DNA from 4 places in the Streptomyces daliensis genome. Region 1 is predicted to be linked to each of the others. Evidence: riboswitches for the same ligand, from Rfam matches in the RefSeq annotation. Region 1 holds a riboswitch; each other region holds the start of a gene.

Region 1 (7,664 bases):
CAACCTACCCCATTCGTTGCCCAGCTTCAAAAGTTGAGTTGTTGCACTTATTTAGTTGGTGTGCTCTTCTGAGGCGTCAGCCGTGCGGCACCGCCGCGCGACGCGACGACACATCGACACATCGCGACATCGATAAGAACGGAGCAGCACCATGAACACCACAGCCCCCGTCCCCCGCATCGCCATCGTCGGCGCCGGTCCCGGCGGCCTGACCTGCGCGCGCATCCTGCAACGGCACGGCATCGCCGCCACCGTCTACGACCAGGAATCCGGCCCCGGTGCCCGCGACCAGGGCGGCTCCCTCGACCTCCACGAGGACAACGGCCAGCTCGCCCTCCGCGAGGCCGGACTGCTGGAGGAGTTCTTCCGGCTCTCCCGCCCCGAGGGGCAGGAAATGCGGCAACTGGACCGGGCGACAGGCGCGGTCACCTCCCACCACGTCCCGGCGGAGGGCGAGCGCTTCAAGCCCGAGATCGACCGCGGCCCGCTGCGCGATCTCCTCCTGAACTCGCTCCGGCCCGGCACGGTGCGCTGGGGCCACGCCCTCCGCTCCATCGAGCCCGCCGAGCCCGGCGCGGGGCACGCGCGAGGCCCCCGTCGACTGCGCTTCGCCGACGGCACCACCGTCGAGGCCGATCTCGTCATCGGCGCGGACGGCGCCTGGTCCAGAGTTCGCCGCGCCGTCTCCCCGGCCCTCCCCCGGTACACCGGGATCACGTTCCTCGAAGCCTGGTTCCACGACGTCGACAACCGGCATCCCGACATAGCCGGACTCGTCGGCCAGGGCAGCGCCACCGCCGCCGACGGCGAGCGCGGCCTGTTCGCGCAGCGCAACGGCGGCGGCCACATCCGCGTCTACGTCATCCAGCGGCTCCCCGCCGACTGGATCACCGCGTCCGGCCTCACCCCCCAGGACACCGGAGCGCTCCGCGCCCTCCTCCTGGACCGCTTCCGCGACTGGTCACCCCGTCTGCGGCGGCTGGTCAGCGACAACGACGGCGTATACGTCGACCGCCCTCTGCACGCGCTGCCCGTCCCGCACACCTGGGAGCACGACCCCGCCGTCACCCTGCTGGGAGACGCGGCGCACCTCATGCCCCCGCTCGGCGTCGGCGTCAACCTCGCCATGCTCGACGCCTGCGAACTCGCCCTCGCCCTCGCGCACCACGGCACCGTCGACGACGCCCTCCGCGCCTACGAGCAGACCATGCTGCCCCGTTCCGCCGGGATGCAGCGCCTCCTCGACGGCCGCGCCGCTGACCTGCTCTCCGACGAGCCGCACGACCCCGCGCACGGCGAGAACAAGGGCCTGGAGGCCGGAGCCGCCTAGCTGCCTAGCGCTTGCTGGAGGCCGGGCCGTCGGCCTCGGGCTGGAGCTTCGTCATGGCCGAGGTCATGTGCTCGTGCAGAACGCCGACCGCCGCATCCGTGTCCCCGCGCTCGATCGCCTCGACGATGGGCAGGTGGTGCCCCGCTGACATGGTGGCCTTGCGACGCTCGCTGGCGGCGCTCATCACCACCACGCGCGTCGGCCCCTCCAGATGGCGCCAGGTCTTCACGAGCATCGAGTTCCCCGACAGCTCGCACAGCAGGGAGTGGAAGGCGAGATCCGCCTCCACCTGGGCCTCGAAGTTCCCGGGGTCCTCGAACGCCTCGTCGAGCCGCTCCAGTGCCTGCCGCAGCGAAGCCGCCGCACTCGTCCTGTCCTTGTCCGGCAGCGCGATGACCTGCGCGACGGCGAGCCCTTCCAGCGACCCCCGCACCTCGAACAGCTCGCGGACCTCCTTGGGCGACAGGCTCTGCACGCGCAGCATCCCCCGTACGCCCGCGACGACCAGCCCCTCCTGCTGGAGGTGGCGCAGCGCCTCCCGTACCGTGCCCCGGCTGACCGACAGCCGCGTGGCGATCTCCACCTCGCCGAGGTGGTCGCCCGGCCGGTACTGGCCTGTGGTGATCGCGGTGCGCAGCGCCATGAGGGCACGCTCCCGCAGGGTGGAGCGGTCGAGATTCGGCAGCGCCGGGACGGTCACGGGCGCGTTGCCCCCTTCGAGGACGTGCGGCGACGGACAGGACGAGACGGGCAGGACGAGACGGGCAGGACGACTCGATGATTCTACTGTCGGCTGTTGACCGTCGCCCTCCCCGCCAGCGGTGACCGGCTCCCCCGCCCGCGCACGGGCGGGGGCCCGGACCTACCGTTCGGGCGTCGTGAAGTACGCGGCGAAGGCCGAGACGATCTCGCTCTCGCCGATCAGCCCGTCCTCGTCGGTCGCGAGGGAGCGCGCCGCGGCGCCGCAGCGTTCCTCGTCCACACCCAGCGCCTTGAGCGCCCGCTCGGCCTCTTCCGGGGTGGTGCGGCCGTCGCCGTCCGAGTCCGCGATGTTCACGACCGCGTGCAGGAAGGGGCGGGCGATCTCGCTGAAGCGGTCCGGGTTGTCGCGCAGCCGCTTCACCGCGCCGTTCACGAACTCCTCGCGGGTGATGCGCTGGTCGCCGTCGCGGTCCGCGATTCCGGCCATGCCCTGCCAGAACGCCTCGGCCCCGATGTGCAGGGCCTGGCCCCGCTCGGAGCGCGCCTTCACGCCGAATTCGCCGAGGATGGCCGCTGCCGCCGTCGTGAAGTCCTCACGGGAGATGTAGCCGTTGCCGTCCTGGTCGAAGGTGGCGAACCGGACGGCGATTCTCCGCGTGTGCTCGCTGCTGTCCATGGTGGTGCGTGCCGCCTCACATGTCAGGTGGGTCCGTTCGCTAGGCAGCGTACGACGAGGACGGGCGCGCGGAACGGAAAACGCGGTGGTCGGCCAGACGCTGTCACGTTTCTCACCGTGCGGAACGCGCGGGAGATCGCCCCCGCGGCGGTACGCGGAAGAGGACCGTACGTACCGCCGCGAGGGCGTGGCACACCGGGCAGGCGAACGCCCGGTGGGCAGGGCGGGCTCCGGCGCGAGGCCACCTGCTTGCCGCAACCCGCCGCTCAGGGGGGCCGTTGCGCCGTTACCGCCGCGTCGGCGTCGGCGTCGGCGGCAGTCCGGCCCGTACGGTGCGCGCCGCCTCGACCAGGTGCTCCAGCGAGGCGCGCACCTCCGTCCAGCCCCGGGTCTTCAGACCGCAGTCGGGGTTGACCCACAGCCGTTCGGCGGGGATCGCCTCAAGTCCCTTGCGCAACAGCGCCGCTGCCTCGTCCGCGCCGGGCACGCGCGGCGAGTGGATGTCGTAGACACCGGGGCCGACCTCGCGCGGATAGCCGACGGTGGCCAGTTCGTCCGCCACCTGCATATGGGAGCGGGCCGCTTCGAGGCTGATGACGTCCGCGTCGAGCGCCTCGATCGCGGAGACGATGTCGCCGAACTCCGCGTAGCACATGTGCGTGTGGATCTGGGTGTCCGCGCGTACGCCGCTCGTGGTGAGCCGGAACGCCTCGGTGGCCCAGTCGAGGTACGCCTCCCTGTCGGCGGCCCGCAGCGGCAGGGTCTCGCGCAGCGCGGGCTCGTCGACCTGGATGACGGCGGTGCCCGCGCCCTCCAGGTCCTGGACCTCGTCGCGCAGGGCCAGTGCCACCTGCCGCGCGGTCTCCCCCAGCGGCTGGTCGTCGCGCACGAAGGACCAGGCCAGCATCGTGACGGGGCCCGTCAGCATGCCCTTGACAGGACGGTCCGTGAGCGACTGCGCGTACGTGGTCCAGGCGACGGTCATCGGCTCGGGCCGCGAGATGTCGCCCGCCAGGATCGGCGGGCGCACATAGCGGGTGCCGTAGGACTGCACCCAGCCGTGCTGGGTGGCGAGGTAGCCGTTCAGCCGCTCGGCGAAGTACTGGACCATGTCGTTGCGTTCGGGCTCGCCGTGCACCAGGACGTCCAGGCCCGCCTCCTCCTGGAAGGCCAGCACCTCGCGGATCTCGGTGGCGATGCGCTGGTCGTACGCGGTGCCGTCGATGCGTCCGCTCCGCAGCTCGGCGCGGGCCGTGCGCAGTTCCGCCGTCTGCGGGAACGAGCCGATGGTGGTGGTCGGCAGCAGCGGCAGCCCCAGGCGGGCGCGCTGCGCCGCCGTGCGCTCCGGATACGGCTGCGCACGGCGCGCGTCGGCCGGTGTGGCCGCCGCGCAGCGCGCGCGGACGGCGGGGTCGCTGGTCAGCGCGGAGGAGGCGCGGGAGGCGAGGTCGGCGCGGTTGGCGGAGAGCCGCCCGGTGATGAGGTCGGTGCCGCCGCTCAGGCCGCGGGCCAGGGTGACGACCTCCTCGGTCTTCTGCCGGGCGAAGGCGAGCCAGCGCGCGATCTGCGGGTCGACGTCGCGTTCGGCGGCGGCGTCCAGTGGCACGTGCAGCAGCGAGCAGGACGGCGCGACGTCCACCCGTTCCGCGAGGCCGAGGAGGGAAGCGAGGGTGCCCAGCGACTTCTCCAGGTTGTTGATCCATACGTTGCGGCCGTCGACGACGCCCGCGACGAGCCGCTTGCCCGGCAGTCCGCCCGCGCGTGCCAGGTCGTCCAGGTTGGCGGCGCCGGGCCCGGTGAAGTCCAGGGCCAGCCCCTCAACGGGCGACTTGGCCAGCACGGCCAGTGCCTCGCCGAGGCGGTCGAAGTAGGAGGCGACCAGCAGCTTGGGCCGGTCGGCGAGGGCGCCCAGTTCGCGGTAGGCGCGCTCGGCCGCGTTCAGTTCGGCCGCCGTGCGGTCCTGGGCGAGGGCCGGTTCGTCGAGCTGCACCCATTCGGCGCCCGCTGCCCGCAGATCGGCCAGCACCTCGGCGTACACGGGCAGCAGCCGGTCCAGCAGTGTGAGCGGCGCGAAGCCGTCCGCCACGCCGGGCGCGGGCTTGGCGAGAAGGAGATAGGTGACGGGTCCGACGAGCACGGGCCGCGCGGTGTGCCCCAGTGCCAACGCCTCCCTCAGCTCTCCGACGGGCTTGGCGGAGTCGGCGGTGAAGACCGTGCCGGGGCCCAGTTCGGGCACCAGGTAGTGGTAGTTGGTGTCGAACCACTTGGTCATCTCCAGGGGCGCGGTCTCCTGGGTGCCGCGTGCCATGGCGAAGTAGCCGTCCAGCGCGTCGGTGTCCACGGCGTCGCGGTGCCGCTCGGGGACGGCGCCGACCATCACGGTGGTGTCCAGCACATGGTCGTAGTACGAGAAGTCCCCGGTGGGAACCTCGTCGATCCCGGCGTCGGCGAGGCGCCGCCAGTTCTCCCGGCGCAGGGTGGCCGCGGTCTCCCGCAGGGCTTCTGCGGTGACCCGGCCCTTCCAGTAGCCCTCGACTGCCTTCTTGAGTTCCCTCTTGGGGCCCTGGCGGGGGTATCCGTGGACGGTGGCGCGGGTTGCCGCGGCTGCGGACTTGCTGGTCACTCAACTCTCCTTCGCGAGTCGTGTCAGTGACCCCGGAGGCCGAGCGAGGAGACGAAGGAAAGGCTCACGGGAGGCGCACGCCGTCCGCGCCCTTCCCGTACCGCCGACCCGCCCTCGAGGTCACCGAGATCTCCGCGCACGGGTTTCGTACGCGGACAGTTGGCAGGTCTTCGGACTCGCGGACCCGCCGGGCGCTTCTCGCCCGGCACCTACTGGCCGTCGCTTCCCGGGCCCTTCCTGGGCCCAGTGCTGATGACGGCGGTCGTTTCCGCTCACCGCTGCGGGGCAGCTCCGGATTCTCACCGGATTCCCTCTTGCGACGCGCCTGCCTGGAGGGCAGGGCGAACCGACTGCGCCGCCCACCCTACGTCGGCGGAACGGCACTGAACAGTGCGCCCCGGTGCACGCTGCCGACCCGTCGGACGGCGGGGCCCATGGCGCGGCCCGGCGCGCGGCGACGTGGCGTGCGCGGCGTGGCGTGCGCTCCCTACTGAGCCGCGAGTTCCGCTGCCACGATGAGGCACCGCACTGAGGCACCGCGTCCCTGGACAGCGGGGAGGCGGCCATGGACTGGGGAGACGGCCATGGACCAGACGGGGATCAGAATCGCGAGCGGCGTCGCCGTCTGGATCTTCGCCGCCTTCGGCGGCCTGCTCATCGTCCTGCTCTCCCGTGCCGTCACCTCGGCCGCGCAGTACCTCAGGGGCCAGGGCCGCATCCTCCCCCTCGTGGTACGCCCCGACCCTGGCGACGGCGAGACCGGGAGCGGGAACGGAGGCGACGGTTCCGCCGCCGCGCGGCGCCAGGCGTGCCGTGAACTGGCCGCCCATCTCGCGGTGCATCTGAGCGCCACGTCGAACGACTCGCTGCTCGCGCCCGGCGCCGCCTCGCCCACCCCCGTCGCACCCTCGCCGCAGGCGTCGTCCACCCCGCACGGCTGGCTGGAGTCCGTGGTGCGGCTCGCGGTGTCCAGACCGCGCGCGTTCCACGTCCACCTCACCGAGATGGAGCCGGTCGAGGAGGGGCTGCGCCGGGTCTCCGTACGGATCGTGCGGGCGCCGCAGGGGCAGATCGTGGCGGCCACCGTCGTCGAGAAGCCGCGGGACGAGCAACTGGTGGAGACGCTCGCCTGCTACACCACCGTCAGCGTGCGCGGCCTCCCCGCGATGCGCCGCCGCATCCCCCGCTGGGAGCGCTGGGACCACGACGTGCGGGGCTACGCGCGGTTCCGGCACGGCGTCACCGAGCAGGAGAAGGCGCAGGCGCGCGAACAGGCCCGTCCGCTGCCCGCGCCGCTGCTGGCCTACAGCGTCCCCCGGCGGTACGCCGCCGCGCTGCGCGCCTTCGCCGACGCCGCCGAGTACTCGCCGGGCAACCTCACCCTCCGCCTCCACCAGGCGGCGCTGCACGAACGGGTGGGCTCCTACCGGCCCAAGGAGTACGCGAAGGCCATCGACATCTACCAGCGCTGCACCGAGCTGTGGCCGGGCCACATCGAGACCGCGTACCGCACCGCCATCGCCTACTCGCGCGGCTCCACCCCGGTACGCAGGGGCTCCCCGCGCCTGTCCGAGAACGAGATGGAGCGCCTGCACGACACCGCCAACCGGCACTTCGACGACCTCGAACGGCGGCTGCGGCGGCGCGCGCTGGCGCGGTGCTGGGCCCGTACGGTCGTGCCCGGCGGACGGTGGAACCCGGGCGAGCGGCGCTACTGGTCGTCCTGGCTCACCCCGCTGCCGCTGCCCGCGCGGCGCAGCCGCCGCAGCACGTTCCGCGGCGCGATCGTCATCGCCCGCGCGGGCCACACCATGGGCGGGGCGCTGCGCACACCGGACGACTCGCCGCGACTGCGCGAGATTCAACGCGAGGTGGAGACCGCGTTCGAGCGGGTCGCCCGCCAGGTGATGAGCGGCAGCCGCGGTCCCGGCCATCTGCGGCTGCTGTACCCGCAGCGCGGGCACTCGCTGCGCGGCGGCGTCCACGACGCGGCCTGGCACGCGACGCCGCTGCCGGGGCGCCCCACCTCGCGCTTCTGGGGCCCGCTGCGGCGCCCCGGCGTCGGATGGCTCGCGCACTACAACGCGGCCTGCTTCCTGGCCCTGGCCATCCCGCTCGCCCCGGCCTTCCGGCCGGGGCGCTACGCGGACGACGGCCAGTGGAGCGAGGACTGCGCCCGCGCCGCGCTCAACCAGCTGGACAACAGCCTGCGCACACCGGACACCGAGCTGACCACGGGCTGGATCCTGCACGACGCCGACCTCCAGGCCCTGTGGAAGACCGAACTCGGCGCCCGCTGGGCCTCGTTCATGGGCGTGCCGCTGTCCAGAGCA
Region 2 (7,664 bases), 270 kb from region 1:
CCCGGCATGGCGAAGTTCTCCAGGGTGTCCGCGAAGGCGGCCAGCGCCTGGGCCGGGGCGAGTTCCAGCGCGTCCCGGAAGACCTCGCGGTAGAAGACCATGTGCAGGTTCTCGTCGAGCGCGATACGGCTCAGCAGGCGCACGCAGTCCTCGTCCTCGCTGACCTTCCCGGTGTTGCGGTGCGCGACCCGCGTGGCCAGCTCCTGCACCGTCACATAGGCGATGGCGTGCAGCCCGGAGGGGGTTCCGGGGTCCCACTCGGCGCTCATGTGCTGCATGCGCGTGCGTTCCAGGGCGACCGGGTCCACCGCGCGCGTCGTGTGGAGAAAGCCGCGGATCGCCGTCGCGTGCCGGTCCTCCTCCGCCGTCCAGCGGTACAGCCACTCCCCCCAGGCGCCTTCGCGGCCGATGTTGGCCCCTGCCTGGTGGTGGTAGATGGGGAGGTTGTCCTCGGTGAGGAGGTTGACGATCAGTGCGGTGCGGACGGCGGGCGCCAGGCGGCTCTGCTTGGGCTCCCAGGGCCGGCCGCCCAAGGGCCCGTCGAAGTTCTCCCCCTCGCTCCACGGAACGTACTCGTGGGGAAACCATTCACGTGCCGTCTCCAGATGGCGCTCCAACTGCCGCACCACCGCGGGTTCCAATTCGGCGAGCAGATGCTCAGCCGAACGATTGCCCTTTTCCGTTGCCTGGCGCTTCTCCGTCATGAACGCCACGCTAAATGCCGCCCAGGAAAAGGGAAAGGGCCGCTTACTCCTATCGGCTGACACCGCAACAAATTTCCGGAGCGATAAAGCACCCCGCCCTCACGGGAGTTCCACCGGCCCCCGCATCGCGCGCTCCGCATCACGTCACAGCGTGGTCCACCTACCTGCACCGGTACCCATCATCATATTTTTCCGCACGGAATCCGCACCAGCAGCGGGAATTCGGAGGCAGGGCCGCACAACATACGGAACCAGCCGGTCCGCAGGCTCCGCAGAACACCGCAACCGCCTTTCACGGAATTCAACGCACACCATCCCCGCGAATTGTGAGGAACGGCCGAGAACGGGAAATGCGCGCGCCAAGACCGGCACCTTCATCAGCCCAGTGACAGCGACTTGAAGGCGCGGGCCTGCTCCGTGATGGCGCGTTCGGTGGGGAGTCGTTCCATCGACGAGGCGCCGAAGAAGCCCACGACGCCCGAGGTGTGCTCCAGGACGTAGCGGGCGTCCTCGGGCTCGGCGATCGGGCCGCCGTGGCACAGGACGAGGATGTCCGGGGAGACCCGCTTCGCCGCGTCGTGCATCTCCTGTACGGCGCGGGCCGCCTGGTCGAGCGTCATGGCCGTGGCCGCGCCGATGGAGCCCTTGGTGGTGAGCCCGACGTGGGGCACCAGGACGTCGGCACCCGCCCTGGCCAGCTCGGCTGCCTGATCGGGGTCGAAGGCGTACGGCGCGGTGAGGAGGTCGCGTTCGTGTGCCTGCCGGATCATGTCGATCTCCAGGCCGAAGCCCATGCCGGTCTCCTCCAGGTTGGCCCGGAAGACGCCGTCGTAGAGGCCGACCGTGGGGAAGTTCTGCACCCCGGTGAAGCCCATGGCCTTGAGCTGGTCGAGGAAGTGCCCCATGACGCGGAAGGGGTCGGAGCCGCACACGCCCGCGAGCACCGGTGTGTCCCGTACGACGGGCAGCACCTCGCCGGCCATGTCCACGACGATGGCGTTGGCGTCCCCGTAGGGCAGGAGCCCGGCGAGCGAGCCGCGGCCCGCCATGCGGTAGCGGCCCGAGTTGTAGATGATGAGCAGGTCGGCGCCGCCCGCCTCGGCGCACTTGGCGGACAGGCCCGTGCCCGCTCCCGCGCCGATCACCGGCCGTCCGGCGTCCGCCTGGGCACGCAGGCGTGCGAGGGCCTCGGTACGGTCCATCTCTCGTCTCTCCGTTCGCTCGGTGGCGGTGGCGGTGGCAGTGGTGGTGGTCGTGCTGGTGACCGTGGTGGCGGGCATGACCACCCGTCAGACGGCGGGGGTGCCCGCCGGAACGTGGTCGCGTCGCACGATCAGCTCGTGCAGATGGTCGGCGGCGGCCGTCGCGAAGACGGCGTCGTTGAGGTGTGCGTCCACTACGTGCAGGCGGACCGCGGTGCCCTCCACCGCCGCGCGCAGTGCGTCGAGGCACGCGCCGTCCGCCGTCCGGTCCTCGAACGGGCCGTCCGGCGCGTCCACCGCCGACACCCCGCGCAGCGGCCAGAAGACGGAGACGGGCCCCTTCGCCGCGCCGAGCTTCGTGCCCAGTGCCGTGCCGAGGGCCGCCATCTCCTCCGTACTGGTCCGCATGAGGGTGACGGTGGGGTTGTGGACGAGCAGGCGCCGCGCGGCGAAACGCTCGGGAACGGTTGCCTCGGGGCCGAAGTTGACCATGTCCAGAGCGCCCGGTGCGACGACCTGCGGGAGCGCGGCGGCGCCCGCCGCCGTGAGCCGGTCGGGGCCCGCGCTGAGCACACCGCCGACGAGGTCGTCGGCCAGTTCGGTCGTCGTCAGGTCCAGCACACCGTCCAGTTGGCCGTCGGCGGCGAGCCTCTCCAGGGCCCGGCCGCCCACGCCCGTGGCGTGGAAGACCAGCACCTCGTAGCCGAGTTCCTCCAGGCGTCCCCGTGCCGCGTCCACCGCGGGCGTGGTGACGCCGAACATCGTCGCGCCGATGACCTTGCGCCCCCGCGGTCCGGGCTCCGCCACGGCGCGTGCCCTGTGCGCGGCCATACCGGCGGCCGCGGCTGCCGCGTTGCCGAGTACGAGCCGCGAGACGGAGTTGATCCCGGCGATGTCCACCACGCTGTGCATCAGCGTGACATCGCCGCTGCCCACGTACGGGCCCACGTCCCCGCCCGCCATGGTGCTCACCAGCAGCTTGGGCACCCCGACGGGGAGCGCGCGCATCGCGCGGGCCGCGATGAACGAGCCGCCGCTGCCGCCGACCGCCAGCAGTGCGTGCAGGCGGCCCGCCTCGTACAGGTCCCGCACGACGTGCTCTGCGCCCTCCGCCATGGCCGTCACCGCCGTGTTGCGGTCTCCCGCCGCGCGCAGTCGCTCCAAGTCGTGTCCCGCGGCGCGTGCGACGGCCTCGCCCGACACGTCGGCGGCCGGTGTGCCCGGCGGGACGCGTCGCACCCCGGCGTCGACGAGTACCACCTCGCAGCCTAGCTCCCGTAACCGCGCGCTCAGCCAGGCGTACTCCGCGCCCTTGGTGTCCAGGGTCCCGACCAGTACCACCGTCGCCATCCCGGCGCTCCTTCGCTCGACGATGATCCGATCCTGGGTGGTGCGACGGTGGCAGGTAAAGACCGGGGTACGGACGCGGACGGGCGAGGCGCGCGGGAGCGGCCTCTCAGCGGCCCCTCAGAGTGTGGTGGGGCCCCGGCGCTGGAGCGCGTCGTGGGGTGTCACCTGGTACGGGCGCAGGGTGTGGGCGCCGGGGCGCGGGCGGTTCAGGTCGCGGTGCGGGTGGCCCGTGCCGGAGCGGACGCGTGCGGGGTGCGCGATCCTTCTGACGGCGCGCAGGGCGACTCTGCGCAGGGCTGCGGTGGTCGGCGTGCGGCGGGTACGGGTGCGCATGGTGCCTCCCTCTGCTCGGTGAGCCGCGTGTGCCGCGGCTGGCCCTTGGGACTCGGTGGCGCTTCTACCCGACGCGTAAGGCGTCAACCGCCCTCGATGTCCTGACGGCCCGGCGCACCGCTCCTCCGTCCCCTGGCCCGCGTCCCGTCCTCGCAGCTCAGCGCACCGTCCGCCGGGCGAACCGCCCAGGTCCGTGTGATAGCTTGCCGACGCCAGTCGAACCCCTGATGGGGTCAGGGAATCCGGTGCGAACCCGGAACTGACGCGCAGCGGTGAGGGACAGGGCGGGCGAGCAGAGGCCACTGGAGGAGTCCGGGAAGGCGCTCGGCCCGTGGGAGTCCCGAGTCCGAAGACCTGCTGGCGGTCCGCCCCGGCACCGGGGCGGAAGGACGCCGGGCCTCGCGACTGGGCCTCTGACGGATGGGAACTGTGGTGGCGACCTCACGCCGTACCCGCATCGCGGCCGTACTCCTCACCTCTCTGATGGCGCTGACGGCCGCCTGCGGCACAAAGGGCTCCGGGGGCGAGGGTTCCGGGAAGTCCGCGGCGTCCGGGGGCTATCCGCGCACGCTGGAGAACTGCGGCGAGAAGGTCACCGTCGACTCCCCGCCCCGGCGGGCCGTCTCGCTGAACCAGGGCACGACGGAGATCCTGCTCTCCCTCGGCCTCGCCGACCGCATGGCGGGCACCGCGACCTGGACCGACCCCGTCGCCAGGGGCCTGGGCGAGGAGAACGCCAAGGTCGAGCGGCTCGCGGACAACGCGCCCTCCTTTGAACGGGTGCTGGAGGAGGAACCGGACTTCGTGGCGGCATCCTTCGAGTCGACGCTCGGCAAGGGCGGGGTGGCCCCGCGCGGGGACTTCGAGAAGCTGGGCGTGCCGACGTACCTCTCCCCCACCGACTGCGCCAAGGAGAACGGCGGGAGCGGCGACGGCGAGCGCGCGAGGCCGCTGCGCATGGACGACGTCTACGGCGAGGTCAGGGACCTGGCCGAGGCGTTCGGCGTGGAGAAGCGCGGCGAGAAGCTGATCGCGGAGCTGAAGGCGCGCACCGCGAAGGCGACGGAGGACGTCGAAGCGTCGGACACCCGGCTGATGTACTGGTTCGCCAACTCCGAGTCGCCGTATCTGGCCGGGTGCTGCGGTGCGCCGGGCATCATCACGCGCGCCGTCGGCGCGGAGAACGTCTTCGACGACACACACGACGAGTGGCCGCAGATCAACTGGGAGCGGGTCGCGGACCGCGATCCCGACGTGATCGTCCTCGGCGATCTGAGCCGGAAGAGCCAGACGGCCGAGACCGCCGCTGCGAAGATCAAGTGGCTGGAGTCCAACCCGGTCACCCGCCATATGAAGGCCGTGGAGAAGAAGCGGTATGTGCTGCTGAGCGGCGCCGCGATGAATCCGTCGATCCGCACGGTCGAGGGGATCGAGAAGGTCGCGAAGGGCCTGCGGACGTTCGGTCTCGCCGGTTGAGTACGCCGCGCGAACGCACACCCGCCACGCCCGACGCGCCCGCCGCGCCCGCACCGGCCGCACGGGACGGCGCCGACGGTCCGACACCCGCCGCGCGCCTACGTGCCGCGCGGGCGTGGAGCGCGCGGGCCGCGCGCACCGGGACCGGCGCGGCGGTGCTGTGGGCCGCGGGGGTGCTGCTGCTCGCGCTGTCCGTGGCGGTGGCCATCACCATCGGGCCCGCGGCACTGCGCGTCGGCGACGTGTGGCGGGTGGTGGCCGAGCGCCTCGGGGGTGCCGAGGCCGGGCTGACGCCGATCCGCGAGGGCATCGTGTGGGAGCTGCGGCTGCCGCGCACCCTGCTCGCGGCGGTGTGCGGTGCGGGCCTGGGGGTGTGCGGCGCCGTGCTTCAGTCGCTGCTGCGCAACCCGCTGGCCGACCCGTTCGTCCTCGGTGTGTCCTCGGGCGCCTCGACCGGTGCGGTGGCCGTGGCGGTACTGGGCGTCGGCGGCGGGGCCGTTTCACTCTCGGCGGGCGCCTTCGTGGGCGCGGTCGTGTCCTTCGGGCTCGTGCTGCTGCTCGCCTACACCTCGGGCGGGACGACGGACCGGGTGCTGCTGTCGGGCATCGCCGCAATGCAGCTCTTCTCGGCGCTCACCTCGTTCATCGTCTTCACCTCCGCCGACGCGGAGCAGACGCGCGGGGTGCTGTTCTGGCTGCTGGGGTCGCTGAGCAGCGCCGACTGGACGGACGTGGCACTGTGCGCGGGTGCGTTGGTGCTGGTGCTCGCCGTGTGTCTGACGCGGGCCAACGCGCTGGACGCGTTCGCCTTCGGGCAGGAGGCGGCGGCGGCCCTGGGCGTGGCGGTCCAGCGGGTGCGGATGCTTCTGCTGCTGGTGACGGCGCTGTTGACGGCGGTGCTGGTCAGCGCGGCGGGTGCGATCGGCTTCGTCGGACTCGTCCTCCCGCACGCGGCGCGCGTGCTGACGGGTCCGGGGCACCGGCGGCTGCTGCCCACCACTGCGCTGGTCGGCGCGGTGTTCCTGGTCTGGGTGGACACGCTGGCGCGGACCGTGCTGGACCCGCAGGAACTCCCCGTCGGCGTGGCGACCTCGCTGATCGGGGTGCCCGCGTTCGTCGTGATCCTGCACCGCACGAGGAGGTCACGGTGACGGCGGGCGCGACGGAACACGGGGCACGGGAGACCGGGGCACCCGAGACCGGAGGGGGGCGGGGATGAGTCTGCGCGCCCGTGATGTGGCCTGGCGTGCCGACGGCAAGCTGATCCTCGAAGGGGTCAGCCTGTCGCCGCGCCCCGGGGAGACGGTGGGGCTGCTGGGGCCCAACGGTTCGGGCAAGTCGACGCTGCTGCGGCTGCTGGCCGGGATACGCGCCGCCTCGTCCGGGGTGATCACCCTGGACGAGGTGCCCCTGCCACGGCTGAGCCGCAAGGACGTCGCCCGCCGGGTGGCCGTCGTGGAACAGCACGCCGAGACGGGGGTGGACCTGACCGTCGGCGACGTCGTCCGCCTCGGCCGCATCCCGCACCGTGGGCCCTGGTCGGGCTCGACGGCGGCGGACGAGGCGGCGGTGCGCTCGGCGGTGGAGCACACCCGGCTGGAGGACAAGCTCGGCCAGTCCTGGCACACGCTGTCCGGCGGGGAGCGCCAGCGCGTCCAGATCGCCCGCGCGCTCGCCCAGGAGCCGGGCGAACTGCTCCTGGACGAGCCCACCAACCACCTCGACATCCAGCATCAGTTGGAGCTGCTGGAGCTGGTGGTGCGTACCCCGGTGACGAGTGTCATCGCCCTGCACGATCTGAACCTGGCCGCCATGTACTGCGACCACCTGGTGGTGCTGCGGCGCGGCCATGTCGTCGCGGCGGGCACACCGTCGCAGGTGCTGACGGAGGAGCTGATCGCCGACGTGTACGGGGTGCGCGCGGTGGTCACGGCCGACGCGGGGCAGGGGCGGCCCTCGGTGCGGTTCCTGCCGCTGAGTGCGCGAGCGTAGGGACCACGGCGGAAGTGGCCCGCCGCGTCGTCGCCCGCACAGCGAGGGCCGCCGCCCCGCCCCACCGCCGTCTCACTCCACCGGCACCGCCGTCACCCTCTCCGCGCCAGTGCCCGCCGTCAGCAGCACCCCGAGCGGCGTGCTCTCGGGCGCGCCGACGGTGCCCTCCGTGCCGTCGACGGTCCGCACCCCCGTCAGCAGCACCCGCCAGCCACCGGGGGTGCCCTCGGCCTCGACCGTGACGCGTCCGTCCGCGTCCTGGCGGGTGCGGAACACCGCGCCCGGTGAACCGTCGGGCGACGGGACATGTGTGACCGTCGTCGCGCCGTCCTCGCGGGGGTGCACGCGCAGGGTCACCCCGTCCGCCCAGTCGCTCACGGCGGCCTCGTCGTCCGCCGCGAAGGGGATCACCGAGCCGGGGCGTGCCAGCAGGGGGAGGCTGTCGAAGCCGTGGCGTTCGCTGCGCCAGCCCGGTCCCTGGAGGCGTTCGCCCGTCAGGAGGTGGGTCCAGGTGCCGTGCGGCAGGTAGTAGTCGACGGTGCCGTCCTCGGTGAACACGGGGGCGACGAGGAGGTCGTCGCCCAGCATGTACTGGCGGTCGAGCGTG
Region 3 (7,664 bases), on a different contig from region 1:
GCATGCTCCGAGCGCCCCGCACGCCTCGCGCCCGGGTCCGGCGCTGGTCAACCCGCCCTCGGCACGTCCCGGCGGCGAGGTCGATGTCCACGTCGACGGCTGCGGGGACGACACGGGCCTCGCCCGTTCCCCCGCCTTCGCCGACGACGCGCCCCTGCGGCTCGCCGCCGACGGCGGACTCACCGCGCGTGCCACGCTCAGCGCCTCGGCGGAACAGGGCGCACACGGCGTCACGGTCTCCTGCGACGGGGGCCGGGTGGCCAGGGGCTCCGTCACCGTCGACGATGCCGCGCCCGCGCCGGGCCCGCCCCCCTCGCCCTCCGCACCCGTACGGGCAGGCGGCGGCGCCATGGCGGACGAGGGCACGCGCCCCGGACCGCTCACCCAGGCGGCCTGGCCGGTGTTCGCGGCCGGGGCCGCGCTGATGGTGGCGGGCGCCGCGCTCGCGCTCCGACGACGGCGTGCCGAGTACCGGAACACCACGCCCACGCCCGCACCGGATGCGCATCCTGCGACGGGGCCCGCGACGAGCCCCCTCCCGCCCGACACGGGCACCGACACAAGCAACGCACGCGGCGCGGCCGACCGAGCGGCCGAAGCGGACTCGTGAGCCCGGCGTCCGAGCTGCCCCCGGACACCCCGGACGGCGAGCCCAGGACGTCGGCCCGGAGCAGGCTCACCACGGGCGTGGCCTGGGCCGTGCTGCTGCTCGGGCTGTGGCTGTGGGGGCGCGAGCTGACCGAAGGCGGGCGGAGCGGCGCCGTGTTCGGCGACGACTCCCGCACCCGTGGCGCCGCCGCCGGAACCCAGCGCCTGCCCGCGGCCCACGATCCGCTCCCTGGCACACCACGCCCTGTGAAGCTGCGCATCGGCGCCCTCGGTGTCCGCGCCCCCGTGATCGCGCGCGGCGTCGAAGGGCACGGCGGCATAGCGGCACCCCCGTACAGCAGGCCGGGGCTCGCGGGCTGGTACGGCGCCGGACCCGTACCGGGCGCCCGGGGCGCCTCGCTGATCGTCGGGCATGTGGACACCGAGCGGCACAAGGCCGTCTTCTACGGGCTCAGCAGCGCCGACCGGGGCACGAGGATCGAGGTCACCAGGTCGGACGGCACCGTCGCCGAGTTCACCGTCGAGCGGACGAAGGTCGTGCGCCACGAGGACTTCGACGCGCGCGAGGTCTACGGGCCCGCCGTGCGCGGCCGGTCCGAACTCCGCCTGCTCACCTGCGGCGGCGCCTTCGACCACGAACGGCGGGCCTACACCTCCAACGTCGTCGTCTCCGCCTACCTCACCGGTTCGCGCGGCACCCCCGCCGGCTCCTGAACCCCGACTCCCTGACCTCGGCCCTCCGCTTCCCCGATTGCGCTGTGAGCGTGCGGCGGTTCCGCGAGGGGACGCGGGAGGGGAAAGTCGGTGCATGAGACTTCTGTTATTGGGCGGTACGGAGTTCGTGGGGCGCGCTGTCGCCGAGGAGGCGCTGTCACGGGGCTGGGAGGTGACCGTCTTCCACCGGGGACGCCACACGCCCCCGCCCGGCGTCACGGCCCTGCGCGGGGACCGGCACGGCACGGAGGACGGCCTGACGACCCTGGCCGAGGGGGAGTGGGACGCCGTCGTCGACACCTGGTCGTGGGCCCCGTCGGCGGTACGGGACGCGGCGCGGCTGCTCGCGGACCGCGTGGACCGGTACGTGTACGTCTCCAGCCGCTCGGTCTACGCGCCACCGGTCGCGCTGGGACTGGACGAGGACGGACCCGTGCTGGATGCCTCGCCGGACGACGGCGACGACGGCGCTGACGTGCCCTACGCGCGGGCCAAGCGCGGCGGGGAACTGGCCGCGCTGGACGCCTTCGGCGACCGGGCGCTGCTGGTGCGCGCGGGGCTCGTCCTCGGCCCGTACGAGAACCTCGGGCGGCTGCCCTGGTGGCTGGCGCGGATCGCGCGCGGCGGGCCGGTACTGGCTCCGGGACCGCGGGATCTGGGCCTCCAGTACATCGACGCGCGCGACCTCGCCCGCTGGACGGCCGACGCGGTGGAGCGGCGGCTGAGCGGTCCTTACAACCTGGTGAGCCCGCCGGGCCACGCCACCATGGGCGAGCTGCTGGAGGAGTGCGTACGCGTCACGGGGTCCGGCGCCGAACTGTGCTGGACCGCTCCGGAGACCATCCTCGCGGCGGGCGTCGAGCCGTGGACCGAGCTGCCCGTCTGGGCCCCGCCGGGGGAGCAGTGGGACGCGCTGTTCGGGGGCGATGTGTCCAGGGCGCTGGCCGCAGGGCTGCGCTGCCGTCCCGTCGCGGACACCGTGGCGGCGACGTGGGAGTGGCTGCGGGGCCTGGACGGGCCGCCGCCCGTGCGGGACGGCTGGCGGGCCGGGCTGGATCCGGACCGGGAGGCGCGCGTCCTGGCCGCCCGCACCTGACGGGCCGCGTCCGACGGGCCGGGCCCGACGACGGGCGGGCCGGGGCAGGGCGGTGAGCGGGCCACGTACCCCGCTCACCGCCCCACGGCACCGCGTGCGACGTGCCGTTACGCGTCCCCGGACGCCCCGGCGGGCTCCGCCGTGGTCCGCGAGGTCCGCGCACCCTGTCCCTGTCCGGCACGTGCCGCGCGCAGCCCCAGCGCGCCGAAGGTGACGCCGAGCGCCGCCCACAGCAGCACGTGCGAGGCCAGCGAGAGCACCCGGAAGTCCCACAGCAGCGGCGCGGGCACCGGCACGGGGTCGGGGTTGCCAGGGAGCAGGAAGAGCACCGCGAGCGTGCCGGCCGCGGCGGCAGCCGCGGCGAGCTGGCGCACCGGAGCGCCGTGCCCCGCGCGGCCGAGCCGTACGTGCAGTTGCCAGGCCAGCAGCATGCCGAGCACGCCGATGGCGAGCGCGGCGACCCACAGCGCCTGCCGTTCGGAGACGGTGCCGCTGTCGCCGACGCCGGGCGGATTGGCGGGATAGCGCAGCGCGGGCAGCAGCGACAGGGCGAGGAACCCGGCGCCCGCGAGGGTCAGCGCCCGCTCCCAGGGGCGGTCGTGGAGCGTGCGGGTGCGGTGGACGAGCACATACGCCAGGGCGAAGAAGACGCCGATGGCGAGCCCGACGACCACGGCGGTGACCACCAGGCCGAAGTGCTGGGTGCCACGGGAGAACAGTTCCTCGGCCTCCGCCGCGTGCGAGTGCGCCTGCCCGCCGCCCCCGTGCGCGTGGGCGTGCTCGGCAGCCGCGCGCTTCTCCTCCAGCCCGATCGCCCTGTCCATCAGGGGCTCGGCGAGGAGCAGCGAGAAGAGCCCCGAGAGCAGCCCGGCCACGCCACCGGCCGCGAGCCCTCTGCGCAGCAGGGGCAGCAGCGGATACGGGGCCGACGCCGACGAGACGGGAGAAGGGTGAGAAGACGTAGAAGGGGAGGAAACGGGCGGTGAAGGGGAAGCCGGTGATGAGGATGCGGGTGTCATGTGCGCAGGCGTCCCGTCAGTGGCAGGGGGCGCCGAAGAGGTGCCTGCCGTCGTGCGAGAACTCGTGCAGATAGCTGCCGGTGGCCGAGATGATGTTGCCGTTGTCGACGAAGACGGCGTAGAGCGCGATCAGCGCGACGATGGCCGCCGCGGCGGCGATGAGCCAATCGCGCGAGCGGATCGTGACATCGGCCTCGGGAAGGGCCGCACCGGTCGCGGTCGGTTGAGCGGTGTGCAGGGACATCCGCGTGCCTCCTCCTGGGGTTTCCACGCCCCGTTGGCGGAGAAGCGACAGGTCAGTTCCTGACTCCCGTGCGGCCCCGGGCGGCGTGCGCGCGCCCCGGCCTCACGGACACAGTGGCGGGACCGTCCCGGAATCGCACCGGGTTCCTGCGCACCGTCGCCTCAGTATGAATATGTACCGCTCGGAGAGTCCCAGCCTGGCATGTCCACTGTCAATACGGCCTGTGCGGGGTGCCCGGCGGGGATCCACTCCCCCCTCAGGAGGACTCCGGCCGGGCACCCTTGTCCCTGTCTCCGGGCCTGCGAGAGGAAGGGGCCCGGAGAAGGGGAGCGTGCGAGGCCGGGGTCCAGGGCCTCGGGGTCACCGTAGAACGTCCCGCGTGACCCGTCACGCAACGATCCGGCCTACACCCCTGGTTTCAGGCCGAGTTGACGGGCGGGTAAGGCCGTGGTCCGGGGCACGGGAGGCCCGCGGCGGCCACCCGTAACAGCTGCACGACAGTTTCGCGGCCAGCGCGTGGCCCTGTGACACGATGGCCAGGTCCGGTGTGTTCCAGGGGGCCGGGGGAGTGTCTCCCGGTCAGTGCGGCCGAGGGGGAGTGGATGTACGGCAACTACGCCGGCGGGAGGAGCGGGAGTGCCCATCCGGGTACGGGCGCCCGTACTCGTGCGCGTACCCGTACGCGTACGAGGTGCGTCGCGGGCGGCGCGGCCGTGGGGGCTGTGCTGCTGCTGGCCGGGTGCTTCTCGTCGTCGGACGGTGGTTCCGGCGGGGGTGGCGAGAAGTCGGGCGAGGCCGGGCAGCGGCCCAGGTCCGTCGCCCCGTACTGGGTCAACCCGCAGGGCAACGCCGCGCGTCAGGCCGCCGAGTACCGCGGCGCGGACAAGGCCGACGAGGCGGCGCTGATCGACAAGATCGCGAAGCAGCCCGTGGCCGAGTGGGTCGGCACCGAAGACCCCCAGGGCCAGACGGAGAAGCTGACCAGCGCCGCGGCCAAGGCCGACCGCGAAGCGCTGCTCGTGCTCTACAACCTCCCGCACCGCGACTGCGGCCAGTACTCGAAGGGCGGCGCGGCGGACGCGGGCGCCTACCGCGACTGGCTCGACAAGGTCGTCAAGGGCATCGGGGACCGCGCGGCCACGGTGATCGTCGAACCGGACGCGATCCCGCACCTGCTGGCCGAGGGCTGCACGCCCCAGGAGTTCCACGACGAGCGGTACGCGCTGCTGAACGAGGCCGTGACCAAGCTCAAGGGCCTGTCGAAGACCAAGGTGTACCTGGACGCGGGCAACCCCGACTGGGTGCGCGATCCGGGCGGTCTCGTGGAGCCGCTGCGGCGCGCGGGCATCGACAAGGCGGACGGCTTCGCGCTGAACGTCTCCAACTACCAGACCACCGCCTCGAACGTGGCGTACGGCAAGAAGGTCTCCCCGATGATCGGCAACAAGCCGTTCGTCGTGGACACCAGCCGCAACGGCAACGGCCCCGTCGAGAACGCGGCGGCCGACGAGGAGGCGTGGTGCAACCCCGAGGGCCGAGCCCTCGGCAAGGCGCCCACCACGAAGACGGGCGAGCCGCTGGTCGACGCCTATCTGTGGATCAAGCGCCCCGGCGAGTCCGACGGGGAGTGCAAGGGCGGCCCGAAGGCGGGCGAGTGGTGGCCCGAGTACGCGCTGGACCTGGCCCGCAACACGAAGGGCTGACGTTTCCGGCGGTCGTCAGCAGATCACTCGGTGATGCGGCGGGACCACCCCCGCGCGTGCGGGGAGCACCGGTTGAGGTAGCGCTCGGCGAGCCGGTCGGGGGGACCACCCCCGCGCGTGCGGGGAGCACCCCTGCGACGGCGGGGGAAACACCGAGCCCGGGGGACCACCCCCGCGTGTGCGGGGAGCACCCTTCGTGACCTGGGATGCTAGTCGCTGAATGCGTCATTCTGCGTCACTTCGCCCTGCGGGTTCTCGATGAGGGGGGCGTGCTGCTCGGGATCGATGATGTCGGTTGTACCGCGAGGCTACTGTCGTGGCCAGCTTTTGCCCTGCGCACAGCGTTACGCGGCGGTCACCCGACTGCCTTGCGTACCGCGTCCAGGGCCAGCCGCCACGGGAATCCGCGCGAGTCGCCGTGCTTCGGTGGATGTGGCTCGCCCGGCCCGAACACCACCCGCACGCCCTGCTCCCTCAGTGTCTCGACGGCCCGGTCCACCGCTGGTTGCGCGCCGAGAGCCGTGCTCCAGAATGGGGCCGCGACGACCGGTACTCCCAGGTGCACGCCCTCGGCCGGGAGCCCCAGGGCCACCGTGTCGGTAATCCCTGCCGCCCACTTGCAGGCGCTTGTCGTCGTCATCGGCGCCACCAGCATCGCGTCGGCGGGTGGCAGCGCGTCTTTTTCCCAGGGGAGCTTGTACTGCGACCGCACCGTGCGCCCGGTCAGTTCCTCCAGTTCGTGCAGCCGCTCCCCGTGCCAGCGGGCGGCCGAGGGCGTGAGGATCAGGCACACGTCCCAGCCGTCCTGCTGCGCGAGGCGTACCGCCTCATCGACGTACCGAGTGGGCCCAGCCGCGCATGAGATCAGATACAGAATCGTCATGCGGGGAGTCCACATTGACGGCCCAGCTCGCGCAACTTCTCGCTCGGCATGGGAACTGCCCGTAACACGTCTTTCACCAGTTCCATCGTGGTCTGTCGCCCGATTACCTCTTCGGGAGCGATTCGAGCCGCCTCAAGAAGAGACTCGACGGCAGCATTCTTGCGCCGTGTCAAGAGGCTGGCGCGTGCCATCGTGATGAGGTGTTGCGCTTTGCGCTCCCGAGCCATCCCGTCGAACGCGACGGCGTCAATCTCGTCCGCTGCCTCCAGCGCTGACCACCCGTCCTCGAAGCGCGCAGCCACGTCCACCCGGTGCAGAAGCACGTTGGTGGGACCGAACATCGTCCAGTCGGCGTTGAGATCAACACCCTGCTGGTCTGCCGCTTCCGCCGCCTGCGCGATGTACCCGCTCGCCCGCTCCACCACGTTCAACGACCGCTGCGCGGTGGATGTGGCAGTGGCCGCGACGAGGTAGAGCATCCCGAGCGTGGAGAGACCTTCCGGGCCGCCAGATGTCAGGTCGGGACCGAGACTGCGGGCGGCATCCACGGCGAACGCCGCTGCTGCTGCTGGTTGCTGCTGGTGAGCCAGGCTCCGTGCTACCTGGCGGGAGGCCGCTCCGATGGCGACCGGAGAGCCAGCCGCCTTCGCGGCAGCCAGTGCCCGATCTGCAACGATGCCTGCGGTGATCGCCGTACTGGCACCGTACTTGTGCAGCAGTGACGCGGTGAGCTGCAGGACCCGAGAATGCAGCGCGTGTGCCTCCATGGCTTCCGGTCCCGCCAGGTCCACGGCGCGCTGCGCCTGCTTGATCAGCGTTGGGAGGTCACGGCCAAGAGCGGTGAAGTGGCACGCCTGGTACGCCGCACAGCAATACACCAGGCGGTTTCTCATCTGCTCCATTGTCGGAAGTGGCGCGCTTTCCGGCAGCCTCTGATAGATGGAGTCGATGACTCCGACTATCTCAACTGGAGGCGTAGTCGCAGGTGGCGGATCAGGAGGGCCGTCTATCAACAGTTGCTCCAGGGGGACGCGGAGGATCTCGGAGGCGCGAATCAGGACAGAGAGCCGCGGGTCCCCTTGACGGCGCCCGCCCTCTAGTTCCTGCACCCAACGCTTCGTCTGACCCATGTAGCGTCCGAAGTCGGCCTGGGTGAAGCCACGACGCTCACGCCAGTAGGCGATACGGCGGCCGATGCGCCCAGCTTCCATGGTGACCCCCTGAGCAAGGCACACACTTTGTGTGCCCATCTCCGTTGTACCTCGCTCTACGTTGCACGTACATACGGAACGTAGCGAAGGGGTAGCCGTGAGATCCACTTTTACGTCAACGGAGGCACCCCCTTCTGATGCCTGGTCCCCGCCCGTCGGGGTCGCCGCCGTACTGGAGCCCGCCG
Region 4 (7,664 bases), on a different contig from region 1:
CATGCCCAGGCCCTTGCCCGGCAGCCACTCCATGGTGCCGTGCTTGCCCATGTGCACCACGGCGTCGGCGCCGAAGGTGTGCTCCATCCACCGGTAGGCGGCCATGTAGTGGTGCGAGGGTGCCATGTCCGGGTCGTGGTAGATCGCGATCGGGTTCTCGCCGAAGCCGCGCGGCGGCTGGATCATCACCACGACGTTCCCGAACTGGAGCGAGGCGAGCACGATGTCCTCGCCGTCCACGTACAGCTCGCCTGGCGGCTCGCCCCACGCCTCGGTCATGCTGTCGCGCAGCTCCGGGTCCAGCGAGGCGAACCACTGCCGGTAGTCCGCCAGCGGGACGCGCGCGGGCGCCGCCGCCAACTGCTCCTCGGTCAGCCACTCCACGTCGTGGCCGCCCGCGGCGATGAGGCGGTGGATCAGCTCGTCGCCGTTGTCGGGGTAGCCGGAGACGCCGTAACCGGCCTCGCGCAGCGCGTCGAGCACCTTCACGGCGGAGGCGGGCGTGTCAAGACCGACGGCGTTGCCGACGCGCGAGTGCTTCGTCGGGTACGCGGTGAAGACGAGGGCGATCCTCTTCTCGGCGTTCGGCTTGTGCCGCAGCGCCGCGTGCCGTGCCGCGATGCCCGCGACGCGCGCGGCACGCTCCGGGTCGGCTGTGTAGACCGGCACCCCGTCGGGCCCGTCCTCCTTGAAGGAGAAGGGGACGCTGATGATCCGCCCGTCGAACTCGGGGATCGCGACCTGCATGGCCGCGTCCATCGGCGAGAGCGCCGCGTCCGACTCGGACCACGCCTTGCGTGAACTGGTCAGGCACATGCCCTGGATCAGCGGCACGTCCAGCTCGGCCAGCGCGCCGATGTCCCACGCCTCGTCGTCGCCCCCGGCGGACGCGTCGCTGGCCCGGGTGCCACCGGAGGCGAGCACGGTGGCGACGATCGCGTCGGTCTGGCCGAGCAGGTCGTAGAGCCCCTGCTCTGCGCCGCGCAGCGAACCGCAGTAGACGGGCAGCGCGTTGACGCCGCGCGCCTCGATGGCGTCGCACAGCGTCTCGACGAAGGCGGTGTTGCCCGACATCTCGTGCGCCCGGTAGAAGAGCACGCCCACCGTCGGACGCCCCGGCTCCGGCACGTACGAGCCGTGCACCCCGTACTGCGGCATCGCGGCGGGCGGTTCAAAGCCCTCGCCGCTCATCAGCACCGTGTCGGAGAGGAACCGCGCGAGCTGCGTCAGGTTCTCCGGGCCGCCCTCGACCAGGTACTTCAGCGCCTCCGCGACGAGCCCGGCCGGGACGCTGGACTCGGCCATCAGCTCCGCGTCCGGCACGGACTCGCCGCCCAGCAGCACGGTCGGCACCCCGGACGCCTTCAGCGCCGCGAGCCCGTCCTCCCAGGCCCGCTTCCCGCCGAGCAGCCGTACGACCGCGACGTCGGCGCCCTCCAGCAGCCCCGGCAGGTCCTCGGCCGCGTCCACCCGGGTGGGGTTGGCGATCCGGTACCCGGCGTCCGAGGCGCGGGCGGCGAGCAGGTCCGTGTCGGAGGTGGACAGCAGCAGGACGGTGCCCGGGCCGTCCTGTGTGTTCTTGGCGTCCGCAGTGCTCATGCGCGTACTCCCGCGTCTCCAGCGTCGGGCGCTCCCGGGGCGATGAACGGCAGGCCCTTGGGCGGGCCCGACTCGATCAGCCGCAGCAGCGCGTCCGTATCGGCGTGTTCCTCGATCAGATCGCCCAGGCGATCCAACTGCTCCTCGCGCAGCGCGGCGAAGCTCGTGTCCGGTGCGGGGACGAAGCCGTCGCGGCCCGCCTCCTCCGCGACCCGGCGCAGCAGCGCACGCCGGAAACCGTCGCTCTCCAGCGATCCGTGCCAGTGCGTCCCCCTGACGGCGCCCACCCGGCACCCGTCCAGGCTGTTGCCCAGGGGATCGGAGAAGAATGCGTCCCCGCCCAGCACCTCGGCCACACCGTGGTGGATCTCGTATCCCTCGACGTGCTCGCCCAGCGCCGTGCCGCCCGGCCGCGCGAGGGTCTTCTCCGCCGCGAACCGCACCCGCAGGGGCAGCAGCCCGAGCCCGTCGACGGTTCCGGCCCGCGACTCGACCTCGTCCTCGATGCGCTCGCCCAGCAACTGGTAGCCGCCGCAGATGCCCAGCACGGGACGCCCTTCGGCGGCGCGCCGCACCAGCGCTTGCGCCAGCCCGCGCTCCCGCAGCCACTCCAGCGCGCGCACGGTGCCGCGGGTGCCGGGCACGACGACGAGATCGGCGTCGGCCAGCTCCTCCGGCCTGTCGGTGAAGCGGACGACGACGCCTGGTTCGGCGGCCAGCGCGTCCACGTCGGTGAAGTTCGACATCAGCGGTACGGGGAGCACCGCGACCCGCAGCACGTCGGTGCCGTGCGGGGGCGCGACGGTGGACTCGCGCACGGTGCCGCGCAGCGACACGCGCAGCCCGTCCTCCTCGTCGATGCCCAGACCGTGCCGGAAGGGCAGCACCCCGAAGGACCGGCGCCCCGTGATGCGGCGCAGCATGTCGAGCCCTGGCTCCAGCAGGGACACGTCGCCGCGGAACTTGTTGACGAGGTAGCCCGCGAGGAGTTCCTGGTCCTCGGGGGCCAGCAGCGCCGTCGTGCCGAAGAAGGACGCGAAGACGCCGCCCCGGTCGATGTCGCCGACGACCACGACGGGCAGCCGTCCGGCACGGGCGAGGCCCATGTTGACGATGTCGCTGCGCCGCAGGTTGATCTCGGCGGGGCTGCCCGCGCCCTCGCAGATGACGGCGTCGTGGGTGCGGCGCAGCTCGTCGAGGCAGTCGGTGACCGTGGCCAGCAGCTTCTCCTGGCGGCCCTCGTGGTAGCCGCGTGCGCTGAGTTCGCCCACGGGCCTGCCCAGCAGCACGACCTGGCTGGTGCGGTCGCCGCCCGGCTTCAGCAGTACGGGGTTCATCAGCGCGCTGGGTTCCACCATGGCCGCCGCCGCCTGCATGGCCTGGGCGCGGCCGATCTCGGCGCCCTCGCGGGTGACGAAGGAGTTCAGCGACATGTTCTGGGCCTTGAACGGGGCGACCTTCACGCCCTTGCGGGCCAGCCAGCGGCAGATGCCCGCGGTGACGACGCTCTTGCCCGCGTCGGAGGTCGTGCCCGCGACGAGCAGGCCGCCGCCCGGAGCGCCGGTGCCGGTGCTGGTGCCGGTTCTGCCGGCCGTGCCGTTGTTCACGAGGTCCCCTTCCGTCGCCCGCGCACGCGGGAGTACTGGGAATACGCAGCCCCGGCGGCGAGCCGCCCCGCCGCGGTCACCGCGAGCGCGAGCACGCCGACGCGACGCGACAGGTGCGCCGCGCGCGCGATGTCACCGGTCTCCACGGCACGCCCGGGCGAGTTGAGCACGGGCCTGTGCTCGGTGCGCCCGCCGTAGGAGAGCGTCCCGCCCAGCCGTACGCCCAGCGCACCGGCGAACGCGGCCTCCACGGGACCCGCGTTGGGGCTCGGGTGGCGGTGCGCGTCCGTACGCCAGGCGCGCAGCGCGCCGCGCGGGTCCGGGCCCGCGAGCGCTGCGAGGACGGCGGTGAGCCGGGCACCGGGCCAGCCCGCGACGTCGTCGAGCCGCGCCGAAGCCCAGCCGAAGCGCAAATGGCGGGGGGAGCGGTGGCCGACCATCGCGTCGAGCGTGTTGACGGCGCGGAAGCCCGCCATCCCGGGCACCCCGGCCAGCGCGCCCCACACGAGGGCGCCCACGACCGCGTCCGACGTGTTCTCGGCGACGGACTCGACCACGGCGCGCGCGATCCCGTCGGCGTCCAGCGCCTGGGGGTCGCGTCCGCACAGATGGGGCAGCCGCCGCCGCGCCGCCGCCAGCTCGCCCGCCTCCAGCGCGGCGCCGACGGCGCGTGCCTCGCGGACCAGCCCGGCGCCGCCGAGCACGGTCCAGGTGACGCCCGCGGTGAGGGCGACGCTCGCGGGACCGTGGCCGACGGCCACGGTGCCGGTGCTGTTCGTACGGTGGTCCGCCGCACGCGCGGCGCGCGACAGCGCCGTCGCAGCGGCGACGGCGCCCGCGACGCACAGGGCCGTGTAGGCGGCGCCGCTGTCGCGCCGGTCGCGCCACAGGCGGCGCTCGGCCGCACCGGCGGCGCGCCCGAAGGCGGCCACGGGGTGGCCGCGCCGGGGGTCACCGAGCAGCAGATCGCCGAGGAATCCGAGGGCTGCGCCACAGGCGTGGGCGCGTGGGGCCCGCATCCGTCAGCGCGCCGTCATGCCTCGTAGGGCCGGTGCCGTGGTGGGCACCGGGCGTGCCGTGCCCACGTCAGGGCGTGCGGCCAGGAGTTCGTTGGCGGTGAAGCCGGGCATGGCGGTGTCCTCACTCAGGGTCCTCGCCCTGGCTCGACGTGACCGGCGGTGAGAGTCTCCTGGCTCCCGGATCGGCGCTCAGGGGGTGTCGTACGGACCCCCTCCCCGGCCTTCCAGCCCGCATGTGCGCGTGGGCCGTGACCTTCTGGTTGGGGAGCGCTCCCCGGTGACAGTGGCGGGACCGCGCCGGATTCGCACCGGCTTCCTCTCCTGCCGCCGTTGGGCAACGGGAAGTCCACCACGGTTCACGAGAGGGCGTCAACTCGCCCTGACCTGCGACGGGAGAGTGTGAGGAGACACACGGGCGCACACGGACGAGGGGTACGAGCAACCGCTCGTACCCCTCGTGAGAACGCCGTCGTCGCTAGGCGGCGATGAGGTAGATGCCGAACGCCACGGCCGCCGCGCACAGCGCGAAGCAGGCGTAGGCACCGGTGCGGGCGAGCGCCGGGGCGCCGGTGCCGTCCGCCTTGCGGGCCGAGGAGCCGACGATGCCGAGCGTGAACACGCCCACCAGGCCGACCGTCGCCACGAGGCTGACGCCGAAGACCTGGCCGAGAGCGGCCCAGTCGATGTTCATAGCGGTCTTCCTTCTGACTTCCTGGACGGGGGGTGGGGTGCCGGGGCCTCTAGGAGGGGACGCCGGACCGGGGACGTGCCGCGGTGCCCGCGCGCGGGCGGGGCTCCGGAAGCGTGGGCTCCGCCCCTGCGAACGGCACATGCCCGGGCCGGGGCTCGGAGGCGGTCCCGTCGCTCTCATCGGACGAGGTCCCGTCGGCCGTGTCAGCGCCCAGGGCCGCTGCCGCCGCCTCGGAGGTGACGGGCGTGCCGGGGGCCGGAGGCGGTGCGACGGAGCGCATGGCCGCGGTGACGACACCGGCGGGCTCGTCCGCGTCGCCGAGAACACCGGGAACACCGGTGCCGTCGGCCGGTGCGGGGGCCGCGCCGTCGTGGACGTCGTTCACGTTGGTGTGGTCCACCGGCTGGCGCCGAGAGAGCGCCCAGATGGTGAGGCAGATCGCCAGCGCGAGGACCGCGACCGTGGCCACGCCCCAGTCGCCCTGGTCGGCCAGCAGGGCCGAACCCGCGGCGACGAGACCGGCAGCGGGGAGGGTCAGCGCCCAGCCCGTGACCATCCGGCCCGCCGTCGACCAGCGCACGACGCCGCCCTTGCGGCCGAGCCCGGAGCCCATGACGGCGCCGGAGCAGACGTGGGTGGTGGAGAGGGAGAAGCCGATGTGCGAGGAGGCCAGGATGGTGGCCGCAGCGCTGGTCTGGGCCGCGAAGCCCTGCGGGGGCTGGATGTCGGTGATGCCCTTGCCCATGGTGCGGATGATCCGCCAGCCGCCGAGGTACGTACCGGCCGCTATGGCGATGCCGGCTGCGGCGATGACCCACACCGGTGGGTCGGCGCTCGGCGCGAGGGCGCCGCCGGTGATCAGCGCGAGCGTGATCACACCCATGGTCTTCTGCGCGTCGTTGGTGCCGTGCGCGAGGGAGACGAGCGCTGCCGAGGTGATCTGGCCCGCGCGGTAGCCCTTGGCGGTCTGGCCTTCGTCGGCGTGCCGGGCGAGCCGGTACGTCAGCCGCGTCGCGACGAGGGCTGCGATGCCCGCGACGAGCGGCGCCGCGAGTGCCGGGATGAGGACCTTCATCACGACGACGTCGGCGTTGACGGCCCCGAGGCCGACGGAGGCGACGGTGGCGCCGATGAGGCCGCCCATCAGGGCGTGGGAGGAGCTGGAGGGGAGGCCCGCCAGCCAGGTCAGCAGGTTCCAGATGATGGCGCCGACGAGACCCGCGAAGATCACTTCGGGCCGGATACCGGAGCCTTCGTCAATGATTCCCGACGAGATGGTCTTGGCCACCTCGACCGAGAGGAACGCGCCGACGAGGTTGAGGGCCGCCGACATCGCCACCGCGGTCTTGGGCTTGAGGGCCCCCGTGGAAATGGTGGTGGCCATGGCGTTGGCCGTGTCGTGGAAGCCGTTCGTAAAGTCGAACACCAAGGCCGTGACGATCACGATCCCGATGAGAAGCGTGATGTGTTCCATTCACCCAGGCCACAATCAGTTCGAAGGTTAATGACTCGGTGAACGTAAGAAGCACGGGTGAACGGAAGGTGAACTGCGGCAGGCGTCGGAGTGTCACTACCTGACGCCTGTTGTGAGCGGCGCTTCCGGGGCGCTTGCGCGCGCCCTCCCGTGTGTTCTGTGATCACCGCCGGGGCCCCGGTGGCCCCTTGGGGAAACGTGGGGGGAAGGGGCGCGGGTCAGCCGCGCGCGTAGCGTCTGAGCTGGGCCATCGAACCGTTGAAGAGATTCTGGTCACCCGGCAGCTTGCCCTTGTTCGCGTACTGCCAGATGGTACGCGTACCCCATCCGGCAGGGAGCGGCCCCGCGCTCCTGCTCCAGTCCGCCAGCCACAGCGGATGCCGGGCCGCGAACGCGCGGCTGTTGCCCGTGCAGCTCTTCCACCAGCGGGTGGAGGTGTAGATGGCCGGATAGCGGCCCGTGCGCCGCCGTGTCTCTTCGCTGAACGCGCGGATCCACGCGCGCATCCGCGCCTTGCTCAGGCCGTGGCACCTGCTCCCGTACGCCGCCTCCAGGTCCACGGCGGGGGGCAGCGTCCAGCCGTCGCGCTTCCACGTGCCGCCGTTGGCCGTGAAATAGGCCGCCTGGCGCGTGCCCGAGGACTTGTCGGCGCGTGCGAAGTGGTACGTGCCGTGCAGGATCCCCGCCTTGCGCGCGTCGCGGAACTGCCGCGCGAAGTAGGGGTTCTTGTAGTGGGTGCCCTCGGTGGCCTTGACGTATACGAACCGCGCGCCGTTCGCCTTCGCGCGCACCCAGTTCACTGCGCCCTGGTGGGAGGAGACGTCGTGGCCCTTGGGCTTGGCCGAGGCTCCGGCGGGCCCCGGTGCGGCGAGCGCGCCGCCCGCGAGCGCGAGGGCGACGGCGGCCACGGCCAGCGACCGCGCCGTCCCGGCGGCGCGGGGGCCCTGCGGGAGCGGGTGGGGGAGGGAGAAGGGGAGGGGGAGGGGGAGCGGGGACCGTCGCGGAAGGCGGCGGGATGGGGCCATTTCTCTCCTCTGGTGCGGAAGCGAACCGAAGTGCACCGAAGCGGGTGCGGAAGGCGCCCGAGATTAGGGGATGTGGTGGAGAAGATAGGCGTTCTCCGGCCAAAGCCATGAAGTATCCCCGTACCCCATACGTGTGATGAGGCGTTCAGTGGTCCGCGCTACAGTGCCCGGCCGGAGGTGCGGCATATGCAGAACGCCTGGCAGAAGCTGGTGGAAACGGCCCGTCGGACGGTCGAGGACGGCCTTGTC

Evidence for each region. Region 1 has a riboswitch for cobalamin ahead of metE (5-methyltetrahydropteroyltriglutamate--homocysteine S-methyltransferase). Riboswitches for the same ligand answer to the same signal wherever they lie in the genome.
Region 2: linked by a shared signal. The riboswitch ahead of ACYVOO_RS24555 (ABC transporter substrate-binding protein) and the one ahead of metE (5-methyltetrahydropteroyltriglutamate--homocysteine S-methyltransferase) in region 1 are both predicted to bind cobalamin.
Region 3: linked by a shared signal. The riboswitch ahead of ACYVOO_RS06405 (CbtB domain-containing protein) and the one ahead of metE (5-methyltetrahydropteroyltriglutamate--homocysteine S-methyltransferase) in region 1 are both predicted to bind cobalamin.
Region 4: linked by a shared signal. The riboswitch ahead of ACYVOO_RS10885 (cobalamin biosynthesis protein) and the one ahead of metE (5-methyltetrahydropteroyltriglutamate--homocysteine S-methyltransferase) in region 1 are both predicted to bind cobalamin.

What each region holds. Positions count from the first base shown of each region.
Region 1 covers NZ_BAAGSO010000094.1:741,357-749,020, forward strand. The annotation lists gene ACYVOO_RS25815 (FAD-dependent oxidoreductase) at 152-1,330, shown strand; gene ACYVOO_RS25820 (GntR family transcriptional regulator) at 1,335-2,030, opposite strand; gene ACYVOO_RS25825 (EF-hand domain-containing protein) at 2,193-2,708, opposite strand; gene metE (5-methyltetrahydropteroyltriglutamate--homocysteine S-methyltransferase) at 2,995-5,331, opposite strand; cobalamin riboswitch at 5,476-5,698, opposite strand; gene ACYVOO_RS25835 (hypothetical protein) at 5,916-7,664, shown strand, end outside.
Region 2 covers NZ_BAAGSO010000094.1:468,533-476,196, forward strand. The annotation lists gene ACYVOO_RS24535 (acyl-ACP desaturase) at 1-704, opposite strand, end outside; gene ACYVOO_RS24540 (phosphoenolpyruvate hydrolase family protein) at 1,082-1,984, opposite strand; gene ACYVOO_RS24545 (Tm-1-like ATP-binding domain-containing protein) at 1,994-3,256, opposite strand; gene ACYVOO_RS24550 (hypothetical protein) at 3,374-3,589, opposite strand; cobalamin riboswitch at 3,786-3,965, shown strand; gene ACYVOO_RS24555 (ABC transporter substrate-binding protein) at 4,010-5,065, shown strand; gene ACYVOO_RS24560 (FecCD family ABC transporter permease) at 5,062-6,216, shown strand; gene ACYVOO_RS24565 (ABC transporter ATP-binding protein) at 6,281-7,057, shown strand; gene yicI (alpha-xylosidase) at 7,130-7,664, opposite strand, start outside.
Region 3 covers NZ_BAAGSO010000029.1:104-7,767, reverse strand. The annotation lists gene ACYVOO_RS06425 (hypothetical protein) at 1-610, shown strand, start outside; gene ACYVOO_RS06420 (class F sortase) at 607-1,323, shown strand; gene ACYVOO_RS06415 (NAD-dependent epimerase/dehydratase family protein) at 1,418-2,419, shown strand; gene ACYVOO_RS06410 (CbtA family protein) at 2,527-3,438, opposite strand; gene ACYVOO_RS06405 (CbtB domain-containing protein) at 3,455-3,682, opposite strand; cobalamin riboswitch at 3,715-3,855, opposite strand; gene ACYVOO_RS06400 (glycoside hydrolase family 6 protein) at 4,285-5,385, shown strand; gene ACYVOO_RS06395 (flavoprotein) at 5,741-6,268, opposite strand; gene ACYVOO_RS06390 (helix-turn-helix domain-containing protein) at 6,265-7,479, opposite strand.
Region 4 covers NZ_BAAGSO010000052.1:9,388-17,051, forward strand. The annotation lists gene cobN (cobaltochelatase subunit CobN) at 1-1,599, opposite strand, end outside; gene ACYVOO_RS10880 (cobyric acid synthase) at 1,596-3,206, opposite strand; gene ACYVOO_RS10885 (cobalamin biosynthesis protein) at 3,203-4,225, opposite strand; cobalamin riboswitch at 4,370-4,591, opposite strand; gene ACYVOO_RS10890 (hypothetical protein) at 4,701-4,916, opposite strand; gene ACYVOO_RS10895 (inorganic phosphate transporter) at 4,966-6,390, opposite strand; gene ACYVOO_RS10900 (lysozyme) at 6,609-7,415, opposite strand; gene ACYVOO_RS10905 (class II aldolase/adducin family protein) at 7,602-7,664, shown strand, end outside.